Regions from separate parts of the Bacillus sp. SCT118 genome, predicted to be linked through region 2. Evidence: riboswitches for the same ligand, from Rfam matches in the RefSeq annotation. Region 2 holds a riboswitch; each other region holds the start of a gene.
What was found. A riboswitch is a leader RNA that binds a small molecule or an ion and turns the genes downstream of it on or off. The one in region 2 is predicted to bind thiamine pyrophosphate.

Region 1: it holds a riboswitch for thiamine pyrophosphate, as region 2 does, so the genes downstream of both, thiT (energy-coupled thiamine transporter ThiT) here and thiC (phosphomethylpyrimidine synthase ThiC) in region 2, are expected to answer to the same signal.
Region 3: it holds a riboswitch for thiamine pyrophosphate, as region 2 does, so the genes downstream of both, tenA (thiaminase II) here and thiC (phosphomethylpyrimidine synthase ThiC) in region 2, are expected to answer to the same signal.

The regions. Positions count from the first base shown of each region.
Region 1 covers NZ_CP191225.1:1,071,562-1,079,622, reverse strand. Annotated here, with positions in the region: rRNA gene ACQVGT_RS05380 (23S ribosomal RNA) at 1-2,326, opposite strand, end outside; rRNA gene ACQVGT_RS05375 (16S ribosomal RNA) at 2,497-4,046, opposite strand; TPP riboswitch at 4,511-4,612, shown strand; gene thiT (energy-coupled thiamine transporter ThiT) at 4,712-5,290, shown strand; partial or broken gene ACQVGT_RS05365 (GNAT family N-acetyltransferase) at 5,332-5,853, opposite strand; gene floT (flotillin lipid rafts scaffold protein FloT) at 5,871-7,400, opposite strand; gene ACQVGT_RS05355 (NfeD family membrane protein) at 7,421-7,945, opposite strand.
Region 2 covers NZ_CP191225.1:3,105,381-3,113,441, reverse strand. Annotated here, with positions in the region: rRNA gene ACQVGT_RS16045 (23S ribosomal RNA) at 1-56, shown strand, start outside; rRNA gene rrf (5S ribosomal RNA) at 168-283, shown strand; tRNA gene ACQVGT_RS16035 (tRNA-Asn) at 293-367, shown strand; tRNA gene ACQVGT_RS16030 (tRNA-Ser) at 373-464, shown strand; tRNA gene ACQVGT_RS16025 (tRNA-Glu) at 499-570, shown strand; tRNA gene ACQVGT_RS16020 (tRNA-Val) at 580-655, shown strand; tRNA gene ACQVGT_RS16015 (tRNA-Met) at 665-741, shown strand; tRNA gene ACQVGT_RS16010 (tRNA-Asp) at 753-829, shown strand; tRNA gene ACQVGT_RS16005 (tRNA-Phe) at 842-917, shown strand; tRNA gene ACQVGT_RS16000 (tRNA-Thr) at 923-995, shown strand; tRNA gene ACQVGT_RS15995 (tRNA-Tyr) at 1,019-1,103, shown strand; tRNA gene ACQVGT_RS15990 (tRNA-Trp) at 1,109-1,182, shown strand; tRNA gene ACQVGT_RS15985 (tRNA-His) at 1,207-1,282, shown strand; tRNA gene ACQVGT_RS15980 (tRNA-Gln) at 1,292-1,363, shown strand; tRNA gene ACQVGT_RS15975 (tRNA-Gly) at 1,413-1,487, shown strand; tRNA gene ACQVGT_RS15970 (tRNA-Cys) at 1,493-1,563, shown strand; tRNA gene ACQVGT_RS15965 (tRNA-Leu) at 1,571-1,659, shown strand; tRNA gene ACQVGT_RS15960 (tRNA-Leu) at 1,925-2,006, shown strand; gene spo0M (sporulation control protein Spo0M) at 2,053-2,829, opposite strand; gene ACQVGT_RS15950 (hypothetical protein) at 2,971-3,174, shown strand; gene ACQVGT_RS15945 (spore coat protein) at 3,259-3,531, opposite strand; gene ACQVGT_RS15940 (Type 1 glutamine amidotransferase-like domain-containing protein) at 3,572-4,264, shown strand; TPP riboswitch at 4,333-4,440, shown strand; gene thiC (phosphomethylpyrimidine synthase ThiC) at 4,573-6,345, shown strand; partial or broken gene ACQVGT_RS15930 (BBE domain-containing protein) at 6,385-6,573, opposite strand; gene senS (transcriptional regulator SenS) at 6,868-7,065, shown strand; gene katA (catalase KatA) at 7,092-8,061, opposite strand, start outside.
Region 3 covers NZ_CP191225.1:2,819,795-2,827,855, reverse strand. Annotated here, with positions in the region: gene yjbM (GTP diphosphokinase) at 1-405, shown strand, start outside; gene ACQVGT_RS14465 (NAD kinase) at 424-1,224, shown strand; gene ACQVGT_RS14460 (RluA family pseudouridine synthase) at 1,239-2,138, shown strand; gene prpE (bis(5'-nucleosyl)-tetraphosphatase PrpE) at 2,151-2,885, opposite strand; gene ACQVGT_RS14450 (monovalent cation:proton antiporter family protein) at 3,118-4,962, shown strand; TPP riboswitch at 5,024-5,132, shown strand; gene tenA (thiaminase II) at 5,211-5,921, shown strand; gene tenI (thiazole tautomerase TenI) at 5,896-6,513, shown strand; gene thiO (glycine oxidase ThiO) at 6,497-7,606, shown strand; gene thiS (sulfur carrier protein ThiS) at 7,606-7,806, shown strand; gene thiG (thiazole synthase) at 7,803-8,061, shown strand, end outside.

The sequences.
Region 1 (8,061 bases), 2.0 Mb from region 2:
GAGGGAACCTTTGGGCGCCTCCGTTACCTTTTAGGAGGCGACCGCCCCAGTCAAACTGCCCACCTGACACTGTCTCCCCGCCCGATAAGGGCGGCGGGTTAGAAGGTCAATACAGCCAGGGTAGTATCCCACCGATGCCTCCACCGAAGCTGGCGCTCCGGTTTCCAAGGCTCCTACCTATCCTGTACAAGCTGTACCAACATTCAATATCAGGCTGCAGTAAAGCTCCACGGGGTCTTTCCGTCCTGTCGCGGGTAACCTGCATCTTCACAGGTACTATAATTTCACCGAGTCTCTCGTTGAGACAGTGCCCAGATCGTTGCGCCTTTCGTGCGGGTCGGAACTTACCCGACAAGGAATTTCGCTACCTTAGGACCGTTATAGTTACGGCCGCCGTTTACTGGGGCTTCAATTCGCACCTTCGCTTACGCTAAGCGCTCCTCTTAACCTTCCAGCACCGGGCAGGCGTCAGCCCCTATACTTCGCCTTACGGCTTCGCAGAGACCTGTGTTTTTGCTAAACAGTCGCCTGGGCCTATTCACTGCGGCTCTCTCGGGCTTGCACCCTAACAGAGCACCCCTTCTCCCGAAGTTACGGGGTCATTTTGCCGAGTTCCTTAACGAGAGTTCTCTCGATCACCTTAGGATTCTCTCCTCGCCTACCTGTGTCGGTTTGCGGTACGGGCACCTCTCACCTCGCTAGAGGCTTTTCTTGGCAGTGTGGAATCAGGAACTTCGCTACTATATTTCGCTCGCCATCACAGCTCAGCCTTATGGGAAACGGATTTGCCTATTTCCCAGCCTAACTGCTTGGACGCGGATATCCAATACCGCGCTTACCCTATCCTCCTGCGTCCCCCCATTGCTCAAATGGTGAGGAGGTGGTACAGGAATATCAACCTGTTGTCCATCGCCTACGCCTTTCGGCCTCGGCTTAGGTCCCGACTAACCCTGAGCGGACGAGCCTTCCTCAGGAAACCTTAGGCATTCGGTGGAGGGGATTCTCACCCCTCTTTCGCTACTCATACCGGCATTCTCACTTCTAAGCGCTCCACCAGTCCTTCCGGTCTGGCTTCACAGCCCTTAGAACGCTCTCCTACCACTGTTCGAAGAACAGTCCGCAGCTTCGGTGATACGTTTAGCCCCGGTACATTTTCGGCGCAGAGTCACTCGACCAGTGAGCTATTACGCACTCTTTAAATGGTGGCTGCTTCTAAGCCAACATCCTGGTTGTCTAAGCAACTCCACATCCTTTTCCACTTAACGTATACTTTGGGACCTTAGCTGGCGGTCTGGGCTGTTTCCCTTTCGACTACGGATCTTATCACTCGCAGTCTGACTCCCAAGGATAAGTCATTGGCATTCGGAGTTTGACTGAATTCGGTAACCCGGTAGGGGCCCCTAGTCCAATCAGTGCTCTACCTCCAAGACTCTTACCTTGAGGCTAGCCCTAAAGCTATTTCGGAGAGAACCAGCTATCTCCAGGTTCGATTGGCATTTCACCCCTACCCACACCTCATCCCCGCACTTTTCAACGTGCGTGGGTTCGGGCCTCCATTCAGTGTTACCTGAACTTCACCCTGGACATGGGTAGATCACCTGGTTTCGGGTCTACGACCACGTACTCATGCGCCCTATTCAGACTCGCTTTCGCTGCGGCTCCGCATCTTCTGCTTAACCTTGCACGGGATCGTAACTCGCCGGTTCATTCTACAAAAGGCACGCCATCACCCGTTAACGGGCTCTGACTACTTGTAGGCACACGGTTTCAGGATCTCTTTCACTCCCCTTCCGGGGTGCTTTTCACCTTTCCCTCACGGTACTGGTTCACTATCGGTCACTAGGGAGTATTTAGCCTTGGGAGATGGTCCTCCCGGATTCCGACGGAATTTCACGTGTTCCGCCGTACTCAGGATCCACTCAGGAGAGAACGAAGTTTTGACTACAGGGCTGTTACCTCCTATGGCGGGCCTTTCCAGACCTCTTCATCTACCTCGTTCTTTTGTAACTCCGTACAGAGTGTCCTACAACCCCAAGAGGCAAGCCTCTTGGTTTGGGCTGATCCCGTTTCGCTCGCCGCTACTCAGGGAATCGCATTTGCTTTCTCTTCCTCCGGGTACTTAGATGTTTCAGTTCCCCGGGTCTGCCTTCTCATATCCTATGAATTCAGATATGGATACCACTCCATTACGAGTGGTGGGTTTCCCCATTCGGAAATCTCCGGATCAAAGCTTGCTTACAGCTCCCCGAAGCATATCGGTGTTCGTCCCGTCCTTCATCGGCTCCTAGTGCCAAGGCATCCACCGTGCGCCCTTTCTAACTTAACCGTTAAAAAGAATCACTATGTGATATCTTGTATTACTAATTGAATGTGATGTCTACTGTTATCTAGTTTTCAAAGAACACGTTTCGAAGGAATGAGCCTTCAAAACTAAACAAGACAGGGAACGTTCTGTTTATAAGACCCAAGGTCTTATATTCCGTATAATATCCTTAGAAAGGAGGTGATCCAGCCGCACCTTCCGATACGGCTACCTTGTTACGACTTCACCCCAATCATCTGTCCCACCTTCGGCGGCTGGCTCCTAAAAGGTTACCTCACCGACTTCGGGTGTTACAAACTCTCGTGGTGTGACGGGCGGTGTGTACAAGGCCCGGGAACGTATTCACCGCGGCATGCTGATCCGCGATTACTAGCGATTCCAGCTTCACGCAGTCGAGTTGCAGACTGCGATCCGAACTGAGAACAGATTTGTGGGATTGGCTTAACCTCGCGGTTTCGCTGCCCTTTGTTCTGTCCATTGTAGCACGTGTGTAGCCCAGGTCATAAGGGGCATGATGATTTGACGTCATCCCCACCTTCCTCCGGTTTGTCACCGGCAGTCACCTTAGAGTGCCCAACTGAATGCTGGCAACTAAGATCAAGGGTTGCGCTCGTTGCGGGACTTAACCCAACATCTCACGACACGAGCTGACGACAACCATGCACCACCTGTCACTCTGCCCCCGAAGGGGACGTCCTATCTCTAGGATTGTCAGAGGATGTCAAGACCTGGTAAGGTTCTTCGCGTTGCTTCGAATTAAACCACATGCTCCACCGCTTGTGCGGGCCCCCGTCAATTCCTTTGAGTTTCAGTCTTGCGACCGTACTCCCCAGGCGGAGTGCTTAATGCGTTAGCTGCAGCACTAAGGGGCGGAAACCCCCTAACACTTAGCACTCATCGTTTACGGCGTGGACTACCAGGGTATCTAATCCTGTTCGCTCCCCACGCTTTCGCTCCTCAGCGTCAGTTACAGACCAGAGAGTCGCCTTCGCCACTGGTGTTCCTCCACATCTCTACGCATTTCACCGCTACACGTGGAATTCCACTCTCCTCTTCTGCACTCAAGTTCCCCAGTTTCCAATGACCCTCCCCGGTTGAGCCGGGGGCTTTCACATCAGACTTAAGAAACCGCCTGCGAGCCCTTTACGCCCAATAATTCCGGACAACGCTTGCCACCTACGTATTACCGCGGCTGCTGGCACGTAGTTAGCCGTGGCTTTCTGGTTAGGTACCGTCAAGGTGCCGCCCTATTCGAACGGTACTTGTTCTTCCCTAACAACAGAGCTTTACGATCCGAAAACCTTCATCACTCACGCGGCGTTGCTCCGTCAGACTTTCGTCCATTGCGGAAGATTCCCTACTGCTGCCTCCCGTAGGAGTCTGGGCCGTGTCTCAGTCCCAGTGTGGCCGATCACCCTCTCAGGTCGGCTACGCATCGTCGCCTTGGTGAGCCGTTACCTCACCAACTAGCTAATGCGCCGCGGGTCCATCTGTAAGTGGTAGCCGAAGCCACCTTTTATGTTTGAACCATGCGGTTCAAACAACCATCCGGTATTAGCCCCGGTTTCCCGGAGTTATCCCAGTCTTACAGGCAGGTTACCCACGTGTTACTCACCCGTCCGCCGCTAACATCAGGGAGCAAGCTCCCATCTGTCCGCTCGACTTGCATGTATTAGGCACGCCGCCAGCGTTCGTCCTGAGCCAGGATCAAACTCTCCGATAAATGGATCACAGGTTAAGTTCACCGCATCCTGCGGTGACACCTGTGTGACCTGCGTCGTGCAGGCCCTAGTTTGACTGACTACGCACATCGCTGTGCGATTTATAAAAATGAATTAACAGGTACGTTTTGTCTTGTTTAGTTTTCAAAGATCATTTCGTCACTTCTCAATGAAGCATCTTTACCAATATAACATTCAGCTTCTTTTTTGTCAACAACTTTTTTCAAGTTGTTTTGAAGCATCTAGTTTGTGTCCGCTGTGCATCAGCGACGTTTAATAATATAACACCTGTATTTATTTATTGCAATAGTTTTTTTAAAAAATCTATAAAACAAATAAACTATAATCCTCGCCATGATTTCTAAAGCGTGTGTATCATATAACTTTCTTAAAAGAACATATACATCAGTCATGTGATCTTGTTGTTTTTTTCGTTTTCTTGTATAGTAGAAACGAACTAAATACTGATGACCACAAGGGGAGCATTAAAGCTGAGAGTGAGCGGTTTCGTTCTGACCCTTTGAACCTGTTAGTTAACGCTGGCGTAGGGATGTGGCAAAGTCAAATGAATTGCAGATCGTAAAGCAGTGCGTGGAACTTTTCTCATCCTTCCGCGTGCTGCTTTTTTGTTGTCCTTTTGGTTGTCTGTCAATGGAAGGAGATAGATATGAATCAATCTAAGCAACTGGTTCGCCTTATTGAAATTGCCATTATGACAGCGGCAGCCGTTATTTTAGACATTGTCTCAGGAATGTTTCTTAGCATGCCTCAAGGAGGCTCGGTCTCCATCATGATGATTCCGATCTTTTTAATTTCGTTTCGCTGGGGTGTCAAAGCAGGTCTTACTACAGGTTTGTTGACAGGTCTAGTACAAATAGCAATCGGAAACTTGTTTGCTCAACATCCTGTACAGCTATTGTTAGATTACATTGTCGCTTTCGCAGCAATCGGCATAAGCGGCTGTTTCGCTTCTTCTGTCCGTAAAGCCGCTGTATCAAAAACAAAAGGGAAATTGATTGTTTCAGTGGTCAGCGCAGTTTTTATCGGCAGTTTGCTGCGCTATGCCGCGCATGTCATTTCAGGAGCTGTGTTTTTCGGCAGCTTTGCTCCAAAAGGAACACCGGTATGGCTTTATTCTTTAACTTATAATGCGACTTACATGGTTCCTTCATTCATTATTTGTGCAATTGTCCTATGTTTATTATTTATGACAGCACCCCGTTTGCTTAAAAGTGACAAAGCGTAAAAATAACAATCCCCCAGCGAATTCCGCTGGGGGATTGTTCGTTATCTGTTAAGAAGTGTTTTTAAAGCTGAAAGATACGGCCAGCCAAGACCTACTTCTTTCAGCCTTACTCTGTCAATTTCAAAGTTGTCCTCCGCTACTCTTTCAGGAGAATAGGCCTGATAAAATATAATCGAGGGATTCTGCTCAATAACCCAAACAAACATACTTGAAAAACCATGTTGAAGCAAAAACTCCGCTCCTTTTGCTAAGAGCGCCCTGCCTGCACCTTATCGCTGGCGCTCTTCCAGAAGATAAATAGCGTATAACTCGCCGTCATAGACTTCTTGTTCAGAGCGAATAGGTCCAAATGAAGCAAAGCCGAATACTGAACCCTTTTCGTCCTGAGCAACAAATACTCCCTTTAACGAGCGACTTTTCCATTTGTCTTCAAATTCCTTATAGTTCAGGCTGTTTAAATAATCAATCGGGATAATTTCGTGGTATGTTGTCCTCCAGCTGTCTACATGCACTTTTGCAATGTCCTTTATATCCTCTAACTTCGCTTCACGTACAGTTACCATACGGTTCTGCCCTTTCCTTACTCTGATTTTTGGATCGTTTTGGCTTCTTTGATTTCATTGGTTAATTCATTAATGCTTTGTTTTACGTTTCCTTTTCCTGAAAAGTTCTCAAGCATTTCTTTTACATCAATTCCCGAGGATGCTTTTAAACTTTCTTGCAGACTTGACATTAAGTTCGTCGCATAGCTGGTTACTTTGTTTGCTCCGCTTGATTCACCGCTTCCTCCTGTATCGACAACGGTGATTTTATCAATATTTGAAAGAGGTGCCGCTGCTTGTTTCGCGTATTCCGGAAGCATTTTGACAATCATATCGAAAATCGCCGCCTGCCCGTACTGTTCAAAGGCAGCCGCAATTTTCTCTTTTGCTTCCGCTTCTGCAAGACCTTTCAGGCGGATAACCTCTGCCTCTGTCTCTCCTTTCGCTTTTTCCGCTTCTGCTTTTGCTAGCCCGTCAATTCTTACTTTTTCCGCCTCAGCCTTTGCCATTGCTTCAATACTGTACTTCTTGGCATCGGCTTCCGCGAGCTGTTTGGCTTTCTCAGCTGCTGCGGACTGCTCAACAGAATAACGGTCTGCATCGGCTTTTTTCTTTACCTCTGAGTCGTATTGACGTTCACGGCGAAGAATTTCTTTTTCTTCTAGTTCTATTTGTTTTTGGCGTTCGATAATTTTAACCTGCATTTCCTGCTCTGTGACTTGCTGGCGCGCTCTGGCAGTCTCTAAATCATATGCCTGGTCGGCATTCGCTTTTGCCGTATCTTGTTCTCTGCGGAATTCAGCCATTTTGAGCTGATTGAGTTTTTCAGCTTCAGCGATTTCCGTCGCCCGTTCAAGTTCTGATTTTTTTGCGTCTTTATCGGCTTCTGCCCGCTTAATTCGGGTTTCTTTATCAGCCTCTGCTGTTGCGATATCAGCATCGCGTTTTACTTGGGCAATTCTCGGTTTCCCTAATGATTCAAGATAACCGTTTTTATCACGAACATCTTTAATGGTAAACGAGACGATTACAAGCCCCATTTTCGCGAGATCCTGTGAAGCGACACGCTGCACCTCTTGAGAGAATTTTTCTCTGTTTTTATAGATTTCTTCTACTGTCATTGAGCCGAGAATGGAACGAAGGTGGCCTTCTAAAACCTCCCGCGCTTCCTGCTCACGGTCGTCTTTTGATTTCCCTAAAAATTGTTCGGCCGCTGTAGCGATTTCTCCTATAGAACCGCCGATTTTAATAATCGCAGTTCCATCGGCCATTACTGGCACTCCTTGTTCTGTATAGACTTCAGGTGTCGAAACATCGAGTTTGCTTGATAATAAGCTTAGCGGCTCTGCCTGCTGGAAGACGGGAAGGACAAAGGTTCCTCCGCCGCGGACGATTTTAATACGGTTGCCGCCTTCATCGACATGAACATTTTTATTCCCCAGATAGCTCCCTGTTACAATTAACGCTTCATCAGGCCCTGCTGTACGATACTTCGTAATAAACACAGCTATTAGTGCAATTAATAAAAAGAATACAACTCCGATGATCATTATAATCGGCATTGTCATATCAAATTCCTCCTTTTATGTTAAATGGGTTCATGCGGAGTAACCGAAAGAACTCCGTTGTTAATATCTACGACTAACACCGTTGTCCCGTAACTGATCTGCTGATTATCAAAACTGACCGCTGACTTTGAAATGGTGCCTCCTATCCCTTCTATGACCACTTCACCAAACCCGTCAACCGGAACAGCTGTAATCACTTTACCGAGTCTTCCTCTGAGATCATCTTCTCTATATGCCAATGATTCTTCTGCAGATGATAATGGTACCAGTACAAAGATGTGAAGCAATACCACCAGCATGATTGAAAGGATGCAAGATAAAAGCGCAATCAGCAAGCTTGACAGAGGCAATACGAGTTCACCTATATATCCGCCCGCTGAAAAACATGTGAAAAATGAGAGCACTAATGTCGGATTAAGAAACGGAATGCCTTCCAGCAGCCCTGCAAATACATCTCCGAAAAACAGAAATAACAGCGTAAGGCTGCCCGCAATAATAAGCGTATAAAGATAAATTGTTTGTATAGGTACTCCAAATAACTCCAATTTCCTCATCCTTTCTTCATCAATGCATTGATGAACGGCTGCCGTTACCATTTATACGAGACACCACGGGAAAAGTTTCAAAATTTTAAGACAAATAACCCATTTGAAGTGCTTTA
Region 2 (8,061 bases):
GGAAGTGTGGCGACACATGGAGCTGACAGATACTAATCGATCGAGGACTTAACCATATTTTTGAATGATGTCACACCTGTTATCTAGTTTTGAGAGAATAAGTTTTTTAAAAAAACACTTGATTTTCTCAAGAATACATAGTATAATGTTAAATGTCACTGAAAATGTCTGGTGATGATGGCGAAGAGGTCACACCCGTTCCCATACCGAACACGGAAGTTAAGCTCTTCAGCGCCGATGGTAGTCGGGGGTTTCCCCCTGTGAGAGTAGGACATCGCCAGGCAGACTTCATTCCGCAGTAGCTCAGTGGTAGAGCTATCGGCTGTTAACCGATCGGTCGTAGGTTCGAATCCTACCTGCGGAGCCATTATTGGAGAGCTGTCCGAGTGGTCGAAGGAGCACGATTGGAAATCGTGTAGGCGGTCAACTCCGTCTCAAGGGTTCGAATCCCTTGCTCTCCGCCACTGATACTTATACATAATTACAATTGAAAGTCTGGGCCCGTTGGTCAAGCGGTTAAGACACCGCCCTTTCACGGCGGTAACACGGGTTCGAATCCCGTACGGGTCATTATATGATGGAGGATTAGCTCAGCTGGGAGAGCATCTGCCTTACAAGCAGAGGGTCGGCGGTTCGAGCCCGTCATCCTCCACCATTATATCATCGCGGGGTGGAGCAGTTCGGTAGCTCGTCGGGCTCATAACCCGAAGGTCGCAGGTTCAAATCCTGCCCCCGCAACCAAATTTTAAAATGGTCCGGTAGTTCAGTTGGTTAGAATGCCTGCCTGTCACGCAGGAGGTCGCGGGTTCGAGTCCCGTCCGGACCGCCATTTAAATACTTAGGCTCGGTAGCTCAGTTGGTAGAGCAACGGACTGAAAATCCGTGTGTCGGCGGTTCGATTCCGTCCCGAGCCACCACCTATGCCGGTGTAGCTCAATTGGTAGAGCAACTGACTTGTAATCAGTAGGTTGGGGGTTCAAGTCCTCTTGCCGGCACTGTTTTTTTCAAAATTTAATGTGGAGGGGTAGCGAAGTGGCTAAACGCGGCGGACTGTAAATCCGCTCCCTCAGGGTTCGGCAGTTCGAATCTGCCCCCCTCCACCATTTATAGGGGCATAGTTTAACGGTAGAACAGAGGTCTCCAAAACCTCCGGTGTGGGTTCGATTCCTACTGCCCCTGCCAAATTTATGACATCTTGAGATTATGGCGGTTGTGGCGAAGTGGTTAACGCACCAGATTGTGGCTCTGGCACTCGTGGGTTCGATTCCCATCAATCGCCCCATATTATCATTGGGCTATAGCCAAGCGGTAAGGCAACGGACTTTGACTCCGTCATGCGTTGGTTCGAATCCAGCTAGCCCAGTCTCACTTTTTATATCAACTGCATATAATGTATTAAGTCCATTAAAAATGCGGAAGTAGTTCAGTGGTAGAACACCACCTTGCCAAGGTGGGGGTCGCGGGTTCGAATCCCGTCTTCCGCTCCAATTACGGCGGCATAGCCAAGTGGTAAGGCAGAGGTCTGCAAAACCTTTATCCCCGGTTCGAATCCGGGTGTCGCCTTCTTATTGCCGGGGTGGTGGAATTGGCAGACACACAGGACTTAAAATCCTGCGGTAGGTGACTACCGTGCCGGTTCAAGTCCGGCCCTCGGCACCAATTTTACTTACATGGTAAGTTGAATTGGTGTTTGTATTTTATCATTATAACTAATCATATTAATGATCTACATAAGTAGATCATTTTTTTAATGCTTTGATTTATCATAACAAGTTAAGTTCCGAGGCCTATTATAAAGCGGCTGTTTAGCTAGTCTTTCAACACTTTTATTTTATATTTCCAAAAAAACTTTTTTGAAATACGTTGACACTTTATGAGATCCATGATATATTTATATTCGTCGGTTAGATACGACGTAAAACTTGCCGGTGTGGCGGAATTGGCAGACGCGCACGACTCAAAATCGTGTTCCTTCTGGAGTGTCGGTTCGACCCCGACCACCGGTATACTGAAAAACCCGTTTCTTAACAGAAACGGGTTTTTATTTTTTATTTACTCAGCGTATTGGTCTAGGATCTCTTCTAGCACCTCTTCTAGCTCTTCTGTATCTTCAAGCTCTGATTGGCTGAAACGGACGCGTACAAGCTGTTCTCCGTCATTATACATCTCTTCCAGCCACCCTCGGAGTCCTCTAGCTCTGCGGTCGACTTCGAAAATGATTTCCAAACCGTCTTCGTCTAAAAGGAAAATGAGCTCTAATTCATCAAGCATCTGACGATAATATCCGGAAGTCGGAACGAATTCGAATTCTTGAACGAACGGAAGACGACGCTGGAAGTAGGGCGCTTGTTCGCAGTCTGCTTCGTTAAGACGGAAGCCCAGGTTTTCGATTGCTTCAAGCACATTTTCAATCCAAGGGTGCGCTTCAACGAAAATGCGGTCATGATCGGATTTATCGATACCGCCTTGAATGTCAAGGTCTGTCACCACGGCAACCTCTACTTTCCCTACAGTGATCGGCGTATCTAGAGGCAGAGTGAATGTGAACGGAAATTGATGCTCTTCACCAGGCTGAATGGTAAATGAACCAGTGACCCGGAAAGAATGAATTGTAGCGTATTTCCGGTGCTCTTCATCGTCTTTTACAATGACATACCGTGTGCTAAGCTGTAAATCGATATAACGGATGTCCTGAGCGATTTTTCCGCCTTTGACATGTACCGTTCCCCGTACTTCTTCTCCTGGAAAATATGCGTCTTTTTCTAAAATTGTATCTACTTTTGCAGCTCCAATTCCGGCACTTGCCGCAAGCTTTTTAAAAAATGACATGTTAGATCTTCCCCTTTTTCTTTTTTCTCAACAGATATACGTAAGAAGGAGGAAAAAAGATTCGTTTAATTCATACTTTTTTCCTATTATTCGTCTCGGCCTAGGGACAGACTAAGAATAATATTGAAAATAAAGGAGTGGATGGAAGTGAATAAAGAAAGTTTGGTTGCAGATGAATTACACAGAATGTTTTTGGCTGGTGAGCTGCAAATCACAGTAGAGGAAGATATAAACAATATTTCCGAAAGGCTGAGAAACGGCGATCTCAGTTTAGACCGATTAAGCGGTGAAGACGCGTTTATAAAAGAAACGGTAAACGAGGCTTTAAGAAGAGTGGAGCAATAAAAAAGAGACGGCATCTCATCTTTGAGATCCCGTCTCTTTTGGTGGTCTTTGCTGTAAGATAAAAGCGAATCGATTTGAAATTGCTCACCCGAGCCACCCCTTTTCTAACAGAAAATCTGACAGTTCATCTTGGAGATGAATGGCTGTATCTAATTGATCATGCAACGCTCTTCTGATGTGGGGATTTTCGGCTTCTGTTATTGCGACAGTGTATTTGTTAATGCTGGTTTTTATTGTTGTTAACAAATCAAGAATATCTTTGGGGCAAAGACTTTGTTCAATGGGAAACCACCTCCTTTGTTTTTTTAGCAGCTCCTGATAAGAAAGTATTTGGCTTTGTTTCTTGCTTCTATACAAAATGCTATAATAAGCAACAAATTTGTTGGGGGGTGTGATGATGAAGCAGATTATTGCGATGGGGGGCGGGGGTTTTTCGATGGAGCCGGATAATTTGTCCCTCGATCAATATATCCTCAATCAATCAAAACGAGAGCAGCCTCGTATTTGTTTTTTGCCGACGGCGAGCGGAGATTCCCAAAACTATATTCAGCGGTTTTATCATGCATTTCAAACACTGGATTGTGTGCCGTCTCATTTATCTTTGTTTAAGCCGCCATCAACAGATTTAGCTTCTTTTGTTATGGAAATGGACGTGATTTATGTTGGCGGGGGAAATACGCGGAATTTACTTGTGTTATGGAAAGAGTGGGGGCTGGACCATATTCTCAGGGAAGCATGGAAGAACGGTGTGGTCCTAGCTGGATTAAGTGCCGGTGCGATCTGCTGGTTTGAAGAAGGGGTGACAGATTCAGCCGGACCGCTGACAGGTTTGAAAAGTTTAGGTTTTTTGCAAGGGAGCTTTTGTCCCCATTATGACGGGGAAAAGGATCGGAGACCGGCATACCACCAGTTGATATCTAACAAGTTCTTATGCAGTGGCTATGCAGCGGATGATGGGGCTGCTCTCCATTTCATAAATGATCAGCTGTTTCAAACCGTGAGTTCAAGAGCGGGTGCAAAGGCATATCGGGTGATAATGGGGGAACATGAAGTATCTGAAATCCCGTTGCCGGTCAAATATTTGGGATGAATTAGCTGAATATTTTCTATATTCCTCTTTTTTTCAGATTGGTTTTATGTTAAGATGAGGGCGAAATCAATAGTTACTGGGGGTGCCCGCTTTCGGGCTGAGAGGGAAGGTAAGCTTCTTAACCCTTTGGACCTGATCTGGTTCGTACCAGCGTGGGGAAGTAGAGGAATAGTTTTTGTTATTGTCGTGCTGGGCAATAATATGTTTCTTTCTGACTGTAACCGGGTTCATTTATATGAATCCGGTTTTTTGTGCTGGTTATGGGCTTGATTTTGTCCTTTCAAACGTAGAGAGGGGAAGGAAAAGTAATGCAAAACAATTCAGTGCAGCAAGCCAACATTTCCATTATGTCAAGTTTTTCAGGTAGCAAGAAGGTATACGTGGAGGGTTCTTCTTCGGACATCCAAGTGCCGATGAGGGAGATCCTATTGAGTCCGACGACGGGATCGTTCGGCGAAGAGGAAAACGCGCCTGTGCGTGTCTATGATACAAGCGGACCGTATACGGACCCTGGAGTAACCATTAATATTCAAGAAGGATTAAAGCCGCTCCGCCAAAAATGGATCACAGAGCGCGGTGACGTGGAAGAGTATGAAGGTCGGGCTATAAAACCAGAAGATAACGGTTATAAAAAAGCAAATCCAAACGTAAGCTACCCAGGATTAAAGCGGAAACCGCTGAGGGCGAAGGCAGGTCAAAATGTTACTCAAATGCACTATGCAAAAAAGGGGATCATTACACCTGAGATGGAATTTATCGCCATTCGTGAGCATGTGTCTCCTGAATTCGTCAGAGACGAGGTAGCCAGCGGCCGGGCGATTATTCCTTCAAACATTAATCACCCTGAAAGTGAGCCAATGATTATCGGCCGGAATTTTCATGTGAAGATTAATGCAAATATCGGGAATTCAGCGGTTACGTCATCCATTGAAGAAGAAGTGGAAAAAATGACGTGGGCCATCCGCTGGGGAGCAGATACAATGATGGATCTCTCTACCGGAAAAGATATTCATACGACGCGTGAATGGATTATCCGCAATTGCCCCGTGCCTGTGGGAACTGTTCCGATTTATCAGGCGCTTGAAAAAGTAAACGGCGTAGCGGAGGATTTAACGTGGGAGATTTATCGTGATACGCTAATCGAGCAGGCAGAGCAGGGAGTGGATTATTTTACGATTCACGCGGGTGTTTTGCTTAGGTATGTACCGCTGACTGCCAAACGGACAACTGGTATTGTGTCACGCGGGGGAGCGATTATGGCGCAGTGGTGTCTGGCTCATCATCAAGAAAGCTTTTTATACACACATTTTGAAGAAATATGTGAGATTATGAAAACGTATGATATTGCTTTCTCTCTTGGGGATGGTTTGCGTCCCGGATCAATTGCTGATGCCAATGACGAAGCGCAGTTTGCTGAATTAGAGACGCTTGGAGAGCTGACGCAAATTGCCTGGAAGCATGATGTTCAGGTGATGATTGAGGGGCCTGGACATGTTCCGATGCATAAAATCAAAGAGAACGTCGATAAACAAATGGACATTTGTAAAGAAGCGCCTTTTTACACATTGGGGCCGCTGACAACGGATATTGCCCCGGGATATGACCATATTACTTCAGCGATCGGAGCGGCGATGATCGGTTGGTACGGGACAGCAATGCTTTGTTATGTAACGCCGAAGGAGCATTTAGGGCTGCCAAACCGTGATGATGTTCGTGAAGGAGTCATTACATATAAGATTGCTGCGCACGCTGCAGACCTTGCAAAAGGGCATCCTGGGGCGCAAATCCGGGATGATGCGTTATCGAAAGCCCGTTTTGAATTCCGTTGGCGGGATCAGTTTAATCTATCTCTTGATCCGGAGAGAGCGCTTGAATACCATGATGAAACCTTGCCTGCTGAAGGAGCAAAAACCGCTCACTTTTGTTCCATGTGCGGTCCGAAATTTTGCAGCATGAGAATTTCACAGGATATTCGGGATTATGCGAAGAAAAACGATCTCAGTGAAGCAGAAGCCATAAATAAAGGATTAAAAGAAAAAGCAAAAGAGTTTGTCGATACGGGAAGCAATTTATATCAATAAAAAAGATGAAGATGGAGAATGCTCCATCTTGATTTTTTTTTAGAAAAACAGAGAGCGTCGAAGCGGCGGAATACTCTGTTCAAAGCGGAAAACATTTTCTGTATCATATTTCGTTTTGACACGGCGGAGTCGTTCAACGTTTTCGCCGTAATATGTTCTTGGCCAGTTTCTGATTTCGATATCTGGCCAATTTACGTAGTCTCCCATCGTTTCTCTCGATAGTCCGGATCATCCCGTGTTACGATACGTCCGGTCAATTTTGTCTTTTCCACACTCCCACCTCTCTTTCTCTCGTATTCTAGTTTCTCTAGCTTATGCGTTAGGGGAAAAGAGTGTATAAGGAAAAAGCGGAGATGCAATCTGATACAGTGTCAACACTCTCAAAAAATAGTTGACAGGTCGGTATTGTATGAATTAACATGGTCAGTACAAATTTTTCAAATTTATCGCGCTGATCGGAACACCGAAGGCTCTTATCGTTTAGATAAGGGCCTTTTTTGTATGAAAAAGGAGGGATTATTGATGGGAGTCAAAAAAGAAAAGGGGAGAAAACGATTCAGGAAGCGAAAAACCTACGGGAATCAGATTTTGCCGCTTGAGCTGCTGATTGAAAAAAACAAACGAGAGATTATAAACAGCGCGGAGCTAATGGAAGAAATTTATATGAAGATTGATGAGAAGCATACGCAATGTGTAACTAAATATAAAAAAACCCGCTGATTACAGCGGGTTTTTGCATTTCTACATTAAGCATCTTTTTTAATCGGCAATCCAAGGCCTTCTGCCACGCGTTTTCCGTATTCAGGATCCGCTTTGTAGAAGTGCTCGATTTGGCGCAGCTTGATTTCTTCTTTTTCTACCGGCTTCATAGCATTAACGATATTTTCAACAAGGCGGGTACGTTCATCTTCACTCATTAAACGATACAGATCACCGGCTTGAGTGTAGTGATCGTTGTGATCGTAGCTTACGCTGTCAGCGATACCTTGTACCGGATATGCTGCTTGCTTATCCTCAGGTGACTCTTTTGGACCGCCGAAGCTGTTAGGCTCGTAATACACAGATCCGCCGCCGTTATCGTCAAAGCGCATTTGTCCATCACGCTGATAATTGTTTACTTTGTTGCGTGCGCGGTTGATTGGCAACGCTTGATGGTTTGCACCGACACGGTAGCGGTGTGCATCATGATAAGCAAACAGTCGGCCTTGAAGCATTTTATCCGGTGAAACATCAATACCGGGCACGAGTGTTCCAGGTGAAAATGTCGCTTGTTCTACCTCTGCAAAGTAGTTTTCCGGATTTCTGTCTAGAACCATGCGTCCGACCTCGATTAACGGATAGTCTTTCTGAGACCAAACTTTTGTGACATCAAACGGATCGAAACGGTACGTGTTTGCATCTTCTAAAGGCATGATTTGCACATATAGTTTCCATGCAGGATAATCACCGTTTTCGATTGCATTGAAAAGGTCTTCTGTATGGTAATCAGGGTTTTCACCGGCAATTTTTGCTGCCGTATTGACATCAAGGTTTTTCACGCCTTGTTCCGTTTTAAAGTGATATTTAATCCATACGCCTTCGCCTTCGGCATTTGTCCATTTGAATGTATGGCTTCCGAAGCCGTGCATGTGGCGAAGTGTTGCAGGAATTCCGCGGTCAGACATCAGGATTGTCACTTGGTGAAGTGACTCTGGTGAAAGTGACCAGAAATCCCAT
Region 3 (8,061 bases), 290 kb from region 2:
ATCATGTGCCAATTTGTCGATGACATCCAAATCGTAAAAGAGATGCTTTTTGCCAGAAAAGATTTCACCGTTGTGGATCAGAGGGATTATATTGCGGAACATAAAGAGAGCGGATACCGGTCATACCATCTTGTTGTGCTGTACCCTTTGCAGACGGTATCCGGGGAAAAGCATGTTCTCGTGGAAATACAGATCCGTACACTGGCGATGAATTTTTGGGCGACCATTGAGCATTCATTGAATTATAAATACAGCGGAAACATTCCTGAAAAAGTAAAACTAAGGCTTCAGCGCGCTTCTGAAGCGGCTTCCCGGCTTGATGAAGAGATGTCGGAGATCAGGGGTGAAGTACAGGAAGCTCAAGCTGCCTTTTCAAGAAAGAAAAAAGGAAGCGAGCAACAATAGGTAAAGGGGAAGAAGAGCATGAAATTTGCCGTATCATCAAAAGGAGATCAAGTTTCTGATACGCTGAAAAGCAAAATACAGGCGTATTTATTGGATTTTGATATGGAACTGGATGAAAATGAACCGGAAATCGTTATTTCAGTCGGAGGCGACGGAACGCTTTTGTATGCTTTTCACAGATACAGCGACCGCTTGGACAAAACAGCATTTGTCGGCGTTCACACAGGTCATCTGGGTTTTTATGCCGACTGGGTTCCTCATGAAATTGAAAAACTTGTTCTTGCCATCGCGAAAACGCCGTATCATACAGTCGAATATCCGCTTCTCGAAGTCATTGTGACCTATCACGAAAACGAGCGGGAAGAAAGATACTTAGCTTTGAATGAATGTACGATTAAAAGCATCGAAGGAAGCCTTGTTGCAGATGTGGAAATCAAAGGGCAGCTCTTTGAAACCTTCCGGGGCGACGGCCTCTGCCTGTCAACTCCATCAGGCAGCACAGCCTACAATAAGGCGCTGGGCGGAGCGATTATCCATCCCTCTATCAGGGCGATCCAGCTTGCGGAAATGGCTTCAATTAATAACCGCGTGTTCCGTACGGTCGGGTCACCTCTGCTTCTCCCATCCCATCATGATTGCATGATTAAGCCGAGAAACGAAGTTGACTTTCAAGTGACGATTGACCATTTAACCCTTCTCCATAAAGATGTAAAGTCGATCCGCTGCCAGGTTGCATCCGAAAAAGTGCGGTTTGCGAGATTCCGTCCGTTTCCATTTTGGAAAAGAGTCCAGGATTCGTTTATTGGAAAAGGTGAATAGAAAGAGGACATATCGTGGAGCATTTTTTTATCAGAAAGAACATTACTTCCGCTGAGGACGGGATGACTGTAAAAGAATATGCCGGTGAACTGGGAATTTCGAAACGTCTGCTTACCGATATTAAGTTTGGCGGGGGAGACCTGCAGATTAACGGTGAGCATGTGACGGTCAAATACGTTTTGAAAGAGGGAGATCTTCTTATCGTGAAGTTTCCTGAGGAACAGGTGAGCGAGACGCTGCTGGCAGAGCCTGTTCCGCTCGATATCCTTTATGAGGATGAACATGTGCTTGTGATAAACAAGCAGCCGTATGTGTCATCAATCCCTTCGAGAGAGCACCCCTCCGGCAGCATTGCCAATGGAATTATTGATCATTATCAAAAAAACGGAGTGAGGGCGACAGTACATCTTGTCACCCGGCTAGACCGGGATACATCAGGTGTCATGCTTGTTGCCAAGCATCGATTTGCCCACTCCATTTTATCGTCTGCGCAAAAAAACGGCCTTGTGAAACGCCGGTATGCGGCAGTGGTTCACGGGCGGATGGCACAGATGGAGGGAACAGTCGATGCTCCGATTGGCAGACATCCTGACAGTATTATTGAACGGACGGTAACACCGGACGGCCAGAAGGCTGTTACTCATTTTTACGTCACATGTGCAAATGATGACATGACCTCGGTGGCATTGCAGCTTGAGACTGGACGAACCCATCAAATTCGTGTTCATATGAGCTATCTCGGGCACCCGTTGTGCGGCGATACACTGTACGGCGGAACGAGACAGGAAATTGGCCGGCAGGCTCTGCACAGCGAGCATCTTTCGTTTATCCATCCGCTGACACAGGAGAACATGACGTTTCATGCTCCACTGCCTCAGGACATGAGAAAACTGATAAAAGGAGAGAATCATTGATTCTCTCCTTTTTTATATGGGGCGAAATCTTGATTCGTCGTAAGGCAGGGAGCTTGGAACAGAGACGGTTTCTATTTCTGGAAAGCGAAAGCCTGTCAGTTGATTTCCGAACACGCAGCCTGTATCAATGTTGATGGTGCGATTGACCTTCCGAGGCTCTTTCACAGGTGTATGACCGTATACCACCCAAGCCTTTCCATTATAGGCTGCCGCCCAATCACGTCTGACGGGTCTGCCGTCCGGATATGTTTCACCCGTCACGTCACCGTAAAGCACAAAGTCCTTCACTCTGCGGGTATATTTGCCGATATCGTCAGCTCTTATGCCAGCATGGGCGACAACTAATTCTCCATTATGTAAGATGTCGTAAAGCGGCGCTGTTTCGTACAGCTTCATAAACTGTTCACTGACTGCTTTTCTCTCATCTTTGGAAAGTTCCTCAAGCTCTGCCGCTGTTGTTTCGAGACCATGCATCACTTTTACCGGATTTCCTTTTAAGTAACGATATAATTTATTGCAATGGTTTCCCGGGACATAACGTACAGCGCCTTTTTCGTAAGCGCCTGCTACAAATCGGATGACCTCTATCGATTTAGGCCCTCTGTCAGTTAAATCTCCGGCAAAAACAAGCACCCTGCCTTCTTCGTGGACAGGTACTCCATTTTTGATTGTATAGCCAAGCTTCTGGATTAATGCAGTCATTTCGTCATAGCAGCCATGAATATCGCTGATGATATCGTAAGCCATGCGGTATCCTCCTTACCGATTGTTTTATTTATTATGAAGCAAAGTGTTGTGAGTCATCACAAGCTTTTATGTGCAAATTATAGAAGAATCATTTTCTAAACAGGATTAAGACCATATTACTTTATTTTTCATCATCACCCTTGTTAAAATCGCGTTATGTTTTTTAAAAATGAGGTTTTGTTCTTTGAGTGAGAACTGGCATAACCCTGATCTAAAGAAGGAGGTTCTTATTATGGCGCATACATCTGTCGCATCTTTAGTTGTTGTACTTATCGTTGCATTTTTGACACCCATCCTTTTGCATCGGTTTAAACTCAGCATCCCGGTTGTTGTTGCAGAAATCATTATGGGGCTGATTATTGGGAAAAGCGGCCTTAATTTAGTTGTGGAGGGTGACACCTGGCTCCAGACACTTTCTATGCTCGGATTTATCTTTTTAATGTTTTTAAGCGGGCTTGAAATTGATTTTTCATCGTTTGAGAAAGGGAAGAAAAAGCAGTTCCTGCCGAATGGCAAGGAAGCGCCGAATACGTTTGCTGCGGCATCTATTATTTTTGTCGGCATTTTTATTTTATCATTGCTCTTGTCCTATGGGTTCGTCTTGGCTGGATTTATCCAAAATGCTTTTTTAATGACCCTGATTATTTCAACGATATCGTTAGGCGTTGTCGTTCCAACATTAAAAGAAGAACGGATCATGAATTCAAATATCGGGCAGATTATTTTGCTTGTTGCTGTTATTGCTGATTTGGCCACGATGATTCTTCTTGCTGTTTTTTCTTCTTTATACGGAGAGGACAGCGGAAACATGTGGCTCCTGATGATTCTGTTTGCGGCCGGAGTGGTGCTTTACTTTTTCGGCCGGGTCTTCAAACATCGCTCTTTTGTTCAATCCATGTCAAAAGGGACGATCCAGATCGGGACGCGTGCCATTTTTACGTTAATCATTGTACTCGTTGCCCTGTCTGAATCACTTGGGGCGGAAAATATTCTCGGCGCTTTCTTAGCGGGGGTTCTTGTTTCCCTGCTTTCGCCAAACAAAGAACTTGTTCAGCAGCTGGACTCATTCGGTTATGGGTTCTTAATACCGATTTTCTTTGTGATGGTCGGTGTGAAGCTTGATATTTGGACTCTTTTCCAGGATAAAACAATTTTAATCATGATTCCGCTCCTGCTGCTGGCGCTGTTAGTCAGCAAAATCATTCCTGTCATGTACTTAAAGAAGTGGTATGATAACCGAACCATTTTCGCGTCTGGTTTCTTGCTGACATCAACGCTTTCGCTCGTGATTGCTGCTGCAACAATCGGCCAGCAGCTTCACGTGATCAGTGCAAATATGTCAGGAGCGCTAATTTTAGTAGCCGTCATTGCAAGTATTTTTACGCCGATCTGTTTTAAAAAATTATACAAACGGGAAGAGCAGCCGGAGGAGAAAAAGACGATTACGTTCATCGGCGCCAATCAAATGACTTTGCCTGTTACACTCGAATTGCCAGAGGAAGAGTATGACGTGCGTGTTGTACACGTCTACCAAGAGAATGCGGAGGAAAAGCTGTCAGAATCAGTGTTTGCTGTTGAAACAATTTCTGACTATGAACACGAGACGCTTGAATCACTCGGCATTTTTGAAACGGATATCCTCGTTGTGGCGACAGGAAATGAAGATATGAATGCAGACATTGCATTACTTGCAAAAGAAAAAGGCACAGAAAGAGTCATTGCAAGCGTAGGATCACCGGAGCATGAAGCAGCTCTGAAGGAGCAGGGAATCAGCATCTTTTCTATTCTGCTGTCGACAAAAACGCTGCTTCGCGCACTGATTGAAGCGCCTGGCGTCATGAAGCTGCTCACGAACCAGGAGTCTTCACTGTATCAAATTAATATGGAGAACAGTAAATACGACGGTGTGATTTTACGGGAATTCCCTTTAACAGGTGACGTCATCTTTGTCAGGATTTTCAGAGGTGTGGACAGCATTGTTCCTCATGGGGATACTAGGCTGAAACTGGGAGATCGCTTAATTGTCACCGGATCTCGGGGGTACGTAACGGATCTTAAGAAAACATTGGAAGGATAAATCTTGACCAAATAAGGATTCGTGTTAATATAGAGGTGCAGAACAATTCAATATGTATTCGTTTAACCACTAGGGGTGTCCTTCATAAGGGCTGAGATAAAAGTGTGACTTTTAGACCCTCATAACTTGAACAGGTTCAGACCTGCGTAGGGAAGTGGAGCGGTATTTGTGTTATTTTACTATGCCAATTCCAAACCACTTTTCCTTGCGGGAAAGTGGTTTTTTTATTTTCAGAGGGGGAATGATTTGTGAAGTTTTCAGAAGAATGCCGCAGCGCAGCCGCAGAATGGTGGGAGGGGAGCTTTGTCCATCCGTTCGTTCAAGGAATCGGTGACGGAACGCTTCCGATTGACCGTTTTAAATACTACGTACTTCAGGATTCCTATTACTTAACGCATTTTGCAAAGGTGCAGTCATTTGGCGCAGCTTATGCGAAGGACCTTTTTACAACGGGGAGGATGGCAAGCCATGCCCAAGGTACATATGAGGCGGAAATGGCGCTTCATCGCGAGTTTGCCGAGCTGTTGGAAATCAGCGAGGAAGAGCGTAAGGCGTTTAAGCCGTCTCCTACGGCGTACTCTTATACATCCCATATGTACCGTTCGGTTTTGAGTGGGAATTTCGCTGAAATCTTAGCGGCCTTGCTGCCATGCTACTGGCTCTATTACGAGGTTGGTGAGAAATTACTGCATTGCGATCCTGGGCATCCGATTTATCAAAAGTGGATTGGGACGTACGGCGGTGACTGGTTTAGACAACAGGTTGAGGAGCAAATCAACCGCTTTGATGAGCTGGCGGAAAACAGCACGGAGGAAGTGCGTGCCAAGATGAAAGAGAATTTTGTCATCTCCAGCTTCTATGAATATCAATTTTGGGGAATGGCCTATCAAAAAGAAGGCTGGTCGGAGCGCGGCATAAAAGAGGTGGAGGAATGTGGAGCTTCACGCCATAACGGATAACTGCAAGCCGGTAGAAGAGCTAGCGAGAACCATCATTTCGATTCAGAATGAAGTTGATTTTATTCACATTCGGGAACGCTCAAAATCGGCGGCGGATATTCTGAAACTGCTCGAGCTTATTTTTGAAGGCGGTATAGATAAACGAAAACTGGTGATGAACGGGCGCGTGGATATTGCACTTTTCTCTACTATTCACCGCGTGCAGCTGCCAAGCGGCAGCTTTTCACCGAAGCAGGTCAGAGCCAGATTTCCACACCTTCATATCGGGAGGTCGGTGCATTCACTGGAGGAAGCGGTTCAAGCAGAAAAGGAAGACGCGGACTACGTGCTGTTCGGCCATGTGTTTGAAACGGATTGCAAAAAGGGTCTTGAAGGCAGAGGGGTGTCTTTGCTGGCAGATATCAAACAGCGGATTTCCATCCCTGTTATAGCCATCGGGGGGATGACGCCGGACAGGTTAAGAGACGTAAAACAAGCAGGAGCAGACGGTATCGCTGTTATGTCAGGAATTTTCTCTTCCGCTGAGCCTTTGGAAGCAGCCAGACGATATTCCCGCAAGCTAAAGGAGATGCGCTATGAAAAGGCATTATGAAGCAGTGGTGATTGGAGGCGGAATTATCGGTTCCGCGATTGCTTATCATTTGGCAAAGGAAAACAAAAGCACCGCATTATTTGAAAGCGGAACAATGGGCGGCAGAACGACAAGTGCCGCTGCCGGAATGCTGGGCGCCCATGCCGAATGCGAGGAACGTGACGCGTTTTTTGATTTCGCCATGCACAGCCAGCGTCTGTACAAAGGTCTTGGAGAAGAGCTTTATGCAATATCCGGTGTGGATATCAGGCAGCATAACGGCGGTATGTTTAAGCTTGCATTTTCTGAAGAAGATGTGCTGCAGCTGAGACAGATGGACGATTTGGACTCTGTCAGCTGGTATTCAAAAGAAGAGGTGTTAGAAAAAGAGCCGTATGCGTCTGGTGACATCTTTGGTGCATCTTTTATTCAGGATGATGTGCATGTGGAGCCTTATTTTGTTTGCAAGGCATATGTGAAAGCAGCAAAAATGCTTGGGGCGGAGATTTTTGAGCATACGCCCGTCCTGCATGTCGAACGTGACGGTGAAGCCCTGTCCATCAAGACCCCTAGTGGAGACGTATGGGCTAATCATGTTGTCGTTGCCAGCGGGGTGTGGAGCGGAATGTTTTTTAAACAGCTCGGACTGAACAATGCTTTTCTCCCTGTAAAAGGGGAGTGCCTGTCCGTTTGGAATGATGATATCCCGCTGACAAAAACGCTTTACCATGACCATTGCTATATCGTACCGAGAAAAAGCGGCAGACTGGTTGTCGGCGCGACAATGAAGCCGGGGGACTGGAGTGAAACACCGGATCTTGGCGGATTGGAATCGGTTATGAAAAAAGCAAAAACGATGCTGCCGGCTATACAGAATATGAAGGTGGATCGTTTTTGGGCGGGACTCCGGCCGGGAACAAAGGATGGAAAACCGTACATCGGCAGACATCCTGAGGACAGCCGTATTTTATTTGCGGCTGGCCATTTCAGAAATGGGATCCTGCTTGCTCCCGCAACGGGCGCTTTGATCAGTGATCTCATCATGAATAAAGAGGTCAACCAAGACTGGCTGCACGCATTCCGAATTGATCGCAAGGAGGCGGTTCAGATATGATGCTACAGCTGAACGGTAAAGACGTGAAGTGGGAAAAAGACACAGGTACAATTCAAGACCTGCTGGCGTCGTATCAGCTTGAAAATAAAATCGTTATCGTGGAAAGAAATAAAGAAATAATCGGGAAAGAACGCTATCACGAGGTTGAGCTTTGTGATCGTGATGTCATTGAAATTGTCCATTTTGTAGGAGGCGGATGAGCATGTTAACAATTGGCGGAAAATCATTTCAATCAAGATTGCTGCTGGGCACAGGGAAATACCCATCGTTTGACATACAAAAGGAAGCAGTAGCTGTTTCTGAGTCTGAAATTTTAACATTTGCTGTGCGGAGAATGAACATCTTTGAAGCATCTCAGCCGAATTTTCTGGAACAGCTTGATTTATCCAAATATACGCTTCTGCCGAATACAGCGGGCGCCAGTACTGCTGAAGAAGCGGTTCGGATTGCAAGGC